Regions from separate parts of the Azospirillum sp. TSO5 genome, predicted to be linked through region 1. Evidence: predicted binding sites of a transcription regulator. Region 1 holds the regulator's gene; the other holds the start of a gene.

Region 1 (3,407 bases):
CCTTCAGTTGAAGGGATACCGCCGGTCGGGAGTTTCACCCTGCCCTGAGAACAAGCATATGTCGCCGCCCGTTTGCGGACGGCGGCCTCAGCTTCGTGGGCGGAGTGATGTCTGTCAAGGGTGCGGGTGACGGGTGCGCACAGGCTTTACGGACAAACCTTCCGCACCGTCTCCACCAGCTTTTCCGGGTTGAACGGCTTCACCAGCCAGCCGGTGGCACCGGCTTCGCGGCCGGCGGACTTCTTGGCGGGGTCGGCTTCGGTGGTCAGCAGCAGGATCGGGGTGGCGCGGTTGAGGGCCGAGCCGCGGATAGCGCGGGTCAGGGCCAGCCCGTCCAGGCCCGGCATGTTCAGGTCGGTGATTATGCAGTCGAACTTGCGCTGGTTGACCAGGGCGAGGCCGGCATTGCCGTCCGACGCCTCCGCCACCTCATAGCCGGCGCCTTTCAGCGTGAAACCGACCATGTCGCGGATGGTCTTGGAATCGTCGACGGTCAGGACGCTCTTGGTCGCAGAGGGGGGCATGAAAGGCGGCTCCGGTTGCTCGGCCGAAAGGAATATGGGAAAGGCCTAGGCAATTTCCCGGCAACCGTCAACCGCTGGCGTTCCCTATCCCGAACAACGCCAAACCCCCGGTCCGGCGGCATCGCCGCTGAACCGGGGGTTTGGCAGGGCGATATGGTTACGCCTTCGTATCGACGTGCTGGCCGCCGGCGTCACCGCCCTTGGCGACGCCGACCATCGCCTCGCGCAGCAAGCGGCCGTGGATGGTGTAGCCGGGCTGCAGGACCTGGACGACGGTGCCGGCGGCCTTGCCGGTGTTCTCGATCTCGAACATCACCTGATGGAAGTTCGGGTCGAACGGTTCGCCGGCCGGGTCCAGCTTCTTGATGCCGGCGCGGTCGAAGGCGGCGAACAGCTGGCGCTCGGTCGCCTCGACGCCGACGGCGAGGCCCTTCAGCATCTCGTCCTGCTCGCGGCCCTCGGCGGGCACGGCGTCCAGCGCGCGGCGCAGGTTGTCGGCGACCGACACCAGCTCCTTGGCGAAGCTGGACACGGCGAACTTGCTGGCGTCCTCGCGGTCGCGCTGGGCACGGCGGCGGGTGTTCTCCGTCTCCGCCATGGCGCGCAGAAGCTGGTCCTTCAGGCTGGCGACCTCGGCTTCCAGCTTGGCGACGCGGTCCTCGGGCGAACCGGTTTCCGCAGCGTTGGCGGCGGCGGTCTCGGCGGTGGCCTCGGTCGGCTCCACCGTGGCGTCGGAGGGCTTGTTCTGCTCTTCGCTCATGGTTTTCTCAATTCTTGCTTCGTCAAAAGGCGGAGTGAGTGAGGGAGGCGGCGCTCAGCCGATCAGCCGGCTGACCACCTTGGCGGTGTAATCCACCAGCGGAATGATGCGGGCGTAATTGATCCGGGTCGGGCCGATGACGCCGATGGCGCCGATCACCTGTTCCCGGCTGTTCTGGAAGGGGGAGATGATCATCGAACAGCCGGAATGGCTGAACAGCACATTCTCCGCGCCGATGAAGATCTGCACGCCGTCGCCGCGCCCGGTGGCGTCCAGCATGCGCAGCATCGTCTCCTTGGTCTCCAGCGCCTCGAACAGGCCGCGCACCCGCTCCAGGTCGGACAGCGCGGTGACGTCCTCCAGCAGGCGGGACTGGCCGCGGACGATCAGCTGGCCGGCGTTCGACCCGCCGCTGCCGGCCCAGGTGGCCAGACCGGCGGCGACCACCTTGCGCGACAATTCGTCCAGCTGGGTCTTCTGCTGTTCGATCTCCTGCAGCACCTCCTGCCGCGCCTCGTCCAGCGTGCGGCCGGCGAGCTTGGCGCTGAGGAAGTTCGACACCGTCTGCAGGGTGGAGGTCGGCACCCCCATCGGCACCTCGATCACCCGGTTCTCGACCAGCCCGTCCTCGTTCACCAGGACGACCAGGGCGCGGCCGGGGCCGAGCGACACGAATTCGATATGCTTCAGCGGCCGGTCGGTCTTGGGCGCCACCACCAGCCCGGCACAGTGCGACAGGCCGGACAGCATGGTCGACGCCTCGCCCAGCACGTCGGCGAAGGCGCGGCCGGAGGCGGAGCATTTCGCTTCGATCGAGGCGCGCTCGTCCTCGGTCAGCGACCCGATCTCCAGCAGGCCGTCGACGAAGATGCGCAGGCCGGCGTCGGTCGGGATGCGGCCGGCAGACGTGTGCGGGGCATAGAGCAGCCCCTGCTCCTCCAGGTCGGCCATCACGTTGCGGATGGTCGCGGGCGACAAGGCCATGCCAAGCCGCCTGGAGATCGTGCGCGAGCCGACCGGTTCGCCGGACGCGACATAGGCGTCGACGATCAGCCGGAAAATCTCGCGCGATCGCTGGTTCAGCTCGTTGATCATGGACTAGGGCGGTCGGGCTCTGTTCGGGCTGGTCGGCTGCGGAACGGGAGTTCCGTCAACCGGTCCGAATTTAGGCAGGTCCGACCGCCGAATCAACGTGCGGGGCGAAGAAGCTCTGCGGCCTTGCGACCTTGAAACGGTCGCAAGGCCGTTTCATCACGACCGCTCGACGCCCCTTACTGCTCCGCCAGGAAGTTGCGGTACTGGGTGGCGATGGCGGCGACCGCCGCCTCGTACAGCTGCCGGCCATGCTCCGGGCGGGCGAGGCCGGGGGCGGAGCCGATGCGGCCGTCGGGATAGCGGCGGCGGAAGTCACGGGCGTCGTGGAAGCCGCCGGCCGGCGCCTGTTCCGGCTCCAGCGCCGCGGTCTTGATCGAGTCGGGATAGGCGTACTGGGTCAGCGACACCTCGCTGGGGGTGGCGTGCGAGCCCTCCTTGCCCTGGTACAGCTCACGCGACAGGCGGGCGACCTCGCCATTCTCCCACCAGCTCACCAGGGCGCAACGCAGGTCCGGCGCATCGCGGCCGCGCAGCGCCCGGTTCTCCGCATGGATCTCGTAGAAGGCGGCGCGGACGGTGGCGATGTTGCCGCCATGGCCGTTGACGAAGAAGAAGCGCTCGAACCCGTGTTCGGCCAGCGAGCCGACATAGTCGCGCAGCAGGGCGATCAGCGTCGACGGCTTCAGCGTCATCGAGCCGGGGAATTCCATATGGTGCACGGCCATGCCGACCGGGATGGTCGGGCCGACCAGCGCGCCGGTGGCGTCGCCGACGCCCTTGGCGATGACCTCGGCACAGATGGCGTCGGTGCCGACCAGCCCGTTCGGCCCATGCTGCTCGGTCGAGCCGATCGGCATGATGATGCCCTTGGAGGTCTTGAGGTAGGTTTCGACCTCGGCCCAGGTGCTCAGGTGAAGCTGCACGGTGGCGGATCCTTTTCGACGATGCGTGCCGGGAATGCGGCCCGGAATGCGGTTGTCCTCATGTTAGGCGGCCGAACGGCCGCGACAACCGCTCCCTGCGCCGGG
Region 2 (3,407 bases), on a different contig from region 1:
GGCGGCATTCCGGAGCACGGCGGTGGGATGTTCGCCAATGTGGTGCGAACATCCCGTCCCGTCAAACTCCTCGTGCCCGGCGCCTCTTATCCGGGGCCCGCCGAGCGGCGGATCAGACGGTGCCGTCGGCGGTGGTCACCCCGGTCTGGGGCTGGGCGGTCTGGCCCTGGAACAGTGCCTCTTCCGCCGCGCGGCGGGCGACGAGGCCGGCCAGCTTGGTCGGCTTGCCGTTCACCGTGGCATAGACCCAGCGGCCGAACTGTTCGGCGGCCCCGGCGTAATCGCCGGCATTCAGCAGCTTCAGCAGGGTCGAGCTTTGCAGGCTGCCGGCGCCCAGGTTGAAGACGAAGGAGGACAGGGCGCCGCGCTGGTCGTCGTTCAGCGCCACCTTCACCAGCCCGTCGACGCGGCCCGCCGCCTCGGTCAGGTCGCAGGCGAGAAAGGCGTCGGCCTGCTCGGCGGTGATGGTCTGGCCCATCTTCACCCCGGCGGTGTGGCCGTAACCGATGGTGGGAACGCCGGCCGGGCAGAGATAGGCGTTGAGGTACAGGCCCTCGAAATGCTTCACGAGATCGACCGCGGCTTGGCAGACCGGCTTGGTGGTCATGGATGCTAACTCCCGGTTGGCGCGCCGGGCGGACACCCTCCGCCCGCAACGGGAGCGATCCTAAGCGAGATACGCGCTTAGCGGGAAGGATAGAATGCAAATTGTCGTAATTCGGCGAAAGCCCACCGGATGGGCTGCCGGAGAGTCCCGGAGAGTCAGGGTGTCAGCGTCTGCGCGGCGCCGAACAGCACGAACAGGGCGAACAGAAGCGCGAACAGCCCGGCAATGGTCGTGACCTCCAGCAGCGCCTCCACCAGCCGGCTCTCGCGATTCCGCCAGTCCACCGCCTTCCGTTTCGCCGCCATCGTCCCCTCCACCTCTGCAGCCCCGGTATTCGCTAAAATTTTAGCGAATACCGGGGCGTGGTGCTGTGACGGCAGTCACAGGGGGGAAGGGAGTTGGCCGGGATCAGTGAAGGCGGAAATCGGCGGCAGCGTGGCGAAGCTCGCCGGGGGTGATCAGGGTCTGGCTCGCCAGCCGCACCGAATGCAGCTTGCCGTCCAGATTGCGCTGCCAGAAATCGAGGAAGCGGCGCAGCACCGGATAGTCCGGCGCCTGGTCCAGCTCCTGCCACAGGTAGCACTGCAGCAGGCCGGGATGGTCCGGCATATGATAGAGAATCTCGGCGGTGGTCAGGCGGAAATCGCGGAGCTGGAGGCTGAGATCGGCCATGCGCGGTCTCCCGTTCGGTTGGGGGATCGGGTGGGTCTGGCGGTGTCCGGTTCCTCCCGGTGCCGTCCCGGTAGGAAGGCAGGCGCCGGAACGGTCGGGTCCTTCGTGACCGTTTGAAGAAATCTTGCCGCGGGGCAGGGCGGGGCGCAATGGAAAATATCAAGTTATTTCAGTGTGTTAGCAGCATGTTTCGGTGAGTGCTGCCGACATTCGCGACAAATTCCGAAATGAGCCTCTTGAATCCCCAAACCGCTTCTATTAGCTGTCTGGCACTCGCCGGGTGGGAGTGCTAACAGCCGCCGCCCGCGCCAATTCACGTCAGTCAGAACCAAGCCTTGATCCAAGGAGGCATTCCATGAAGTTCCGCCCGCTGCACGACCGCGTCGTCGTCAAGCGTCTGGAGTCCGACACCAAGACCAAGGGTGGGATCATCATCCCCGACACGGCCAAGGAAAAGCCGCAGGAAGGCGAGATCATCGCCGTCGGCCCCGGCGCCCGTGACGAGTCGGGCAAGGTCGTGGCGCTGGACGTCAAGGCCGGCGACCGTATCCTGTTCGGCAAGTGGTCGGGCACGGAAGTGAAGATCGAAGGCGTCGATTACCTGATCATGAAGGAATCGGACATCATGGGCGTCATCGAGGCCTAAGTCCTCCGCCCGTATCCTTCGAAATTTACAAGTTAAAGGAATCGAGACATGGCTGCCAAAGACGTCAAGTTCGGCCCCACCGCGCGCGAAAAGCTGCTGCGTGGCGTTGACATCCTCGCCGACGCCGTGAAGGTCACGCTGGGCCCGAAGGGCCGCAACGTCGTGATCGAGAAGTCCTTCGGCGCTCCGCGCATCACCAAGGACGGTGTGTCGGTCGCCAAGGAAATCGAACTGTCGGACAAGTTCGAGAACATGGGCGCCCAGATGGTCCGCGAGGTCGCCTCGAAGACCAACGATCTGGCCGGTGACGGCACCACCACCGCCACCGTCCTGGCCCAGGCCATCGTCCGCGAAGGCGTGACGAAGGTCGCCGCCGGCCTGAACCCGATGGACCTGAAGCGCGGCATCGACATCGCCGTCGCCGCCGTCGTCGCCGACATCCAGGCCCGCGCCAAGAAGGTCACGACCAACGACGAGATCGCCCAGGTCGGCACCATCTCCGCCAACGGCGAAGCCGAGATCGGCAAGATGATCGCCCAGGCGATGGAGCGCGTCGGCAACGAGGGCGTCATCACGGTGGAAGAGGCCAAGAGCCTGGACACCGAGCTGGACGTCGTCGAGGGCATGCAGTTCGACCGCGGCTACCTGTCGCCGTACTTCATCACCAACGCCGACAAGATGATCGCGGATCTCGAGAATCCGTACATCCTGCTGCACGAGAAGAAGCTGTCGGGTCTGCAGCCGCTGCTGCCGGTCCTGGAGTCGGTCGTGCAGTCGTCGCGTCCGCTGCTGATCATCGCCGAGGACATCGAGGGCGAGGCTCTGGCCACCCTGGTCGTCAACAAGCTGCGCGGCGGCCTGAAGATCGCCGCCGTGAAGGCCCCGGGCTTCGGTGATCGCCGCAAGGCGATGCTGGAGGACATGGCCATCCTGACCGGCGGCCAGGTCATCTCGGAAGACCTCGGCATCAAGCTCGAGAACGTCACGCTCGACATGCTGGGCACCGCCAAGAAGGTCGTGATCTCCAAGGAGACCACCACGATCGTCGACGGCGCCGGCGAGAAGGCCGACATCGAAGCCCGTTGCGGCCAGATCCGCGCCCAGGCCGAGGAGACCACCTCGGACTACGACCGCGAGAAGCTGCAGGAGCGTCTGGCCAAGCTGGCCGGCGGCGTCGCGGTCATCCGCGTCGGCGGTGCGACCGAGGTCGAGGTGAAGGAGCGCAAGGACCGCGTTGACGACGCCATGCACGCCACCCGCGCCGCGGTGGAAGAGGGCGTGGTCGCCGGTGGCGGTTCGGCCCTGCTGTACGCCGGCAAGGCTCTGGACAAGCTGGTCCCGGCCAACGACGAGCAGCGCGTCGGCATCGACATCATCCGCCGCGCCCTGCAGGCCCCGGTCCGTCAGATCGCCTACAACGCGGGCACCGACGGTTCGATCGTGGTCGGCAAGCTGCTGGACCAGAACGACGCCAACTTCGGC

What was found. Region 1 encodes HrcA, which represses chaperone genes, less so after heat shock. Its sites were predicted from a motif close to GTTAGCACTCNCCNNNGGNGAGTGCTAAC; they were not measured.
Region 2: the regulator HrcA is predicted to act here: its motif matches at 1,545-1,573, upstream of groES (co-chaperone GroES).

What each region holds. Positions count from the first base shown of each region.
Region 1 covers NZ_LGQY01000003.1:7,270-10,676, reverse strand. Annotated here, with positions in the region: FMN riboswitch at 1-56, opposite strand, end outside; gene TSO5_RS00305 (response regulator) at 147-524, opposite strand; gene grpE (nucleotide exchange factor GrpE) at 682-1,284, opposite strand; gene hrcA (heat-inducible transcriptional repressor HrcA) at 1,339-2,379, opposite strand; gene TSO5_RS00290 (creatininase family protein) at 2,556-3,302, opposite strand.
Region 2 covers NZ_LGQY01000016.1:41,819-45,225, reverse strand. Annotated here, with positions in the region: gene TSO5_RS04030 (lysozyme) at 113-607, opposite strand; gene TSO5_RS32590 (hypothetical protein) at 763-912, opposite strand; gene TSO5_RS04025 (usg protein) at 1,016-1,279, opposite strand; gene groES (co-chaperone GroES) at 1,635-1,925, shown strand; gene groL (chaperonin GroEL) at 1,974-3,407, shown strand, end outside.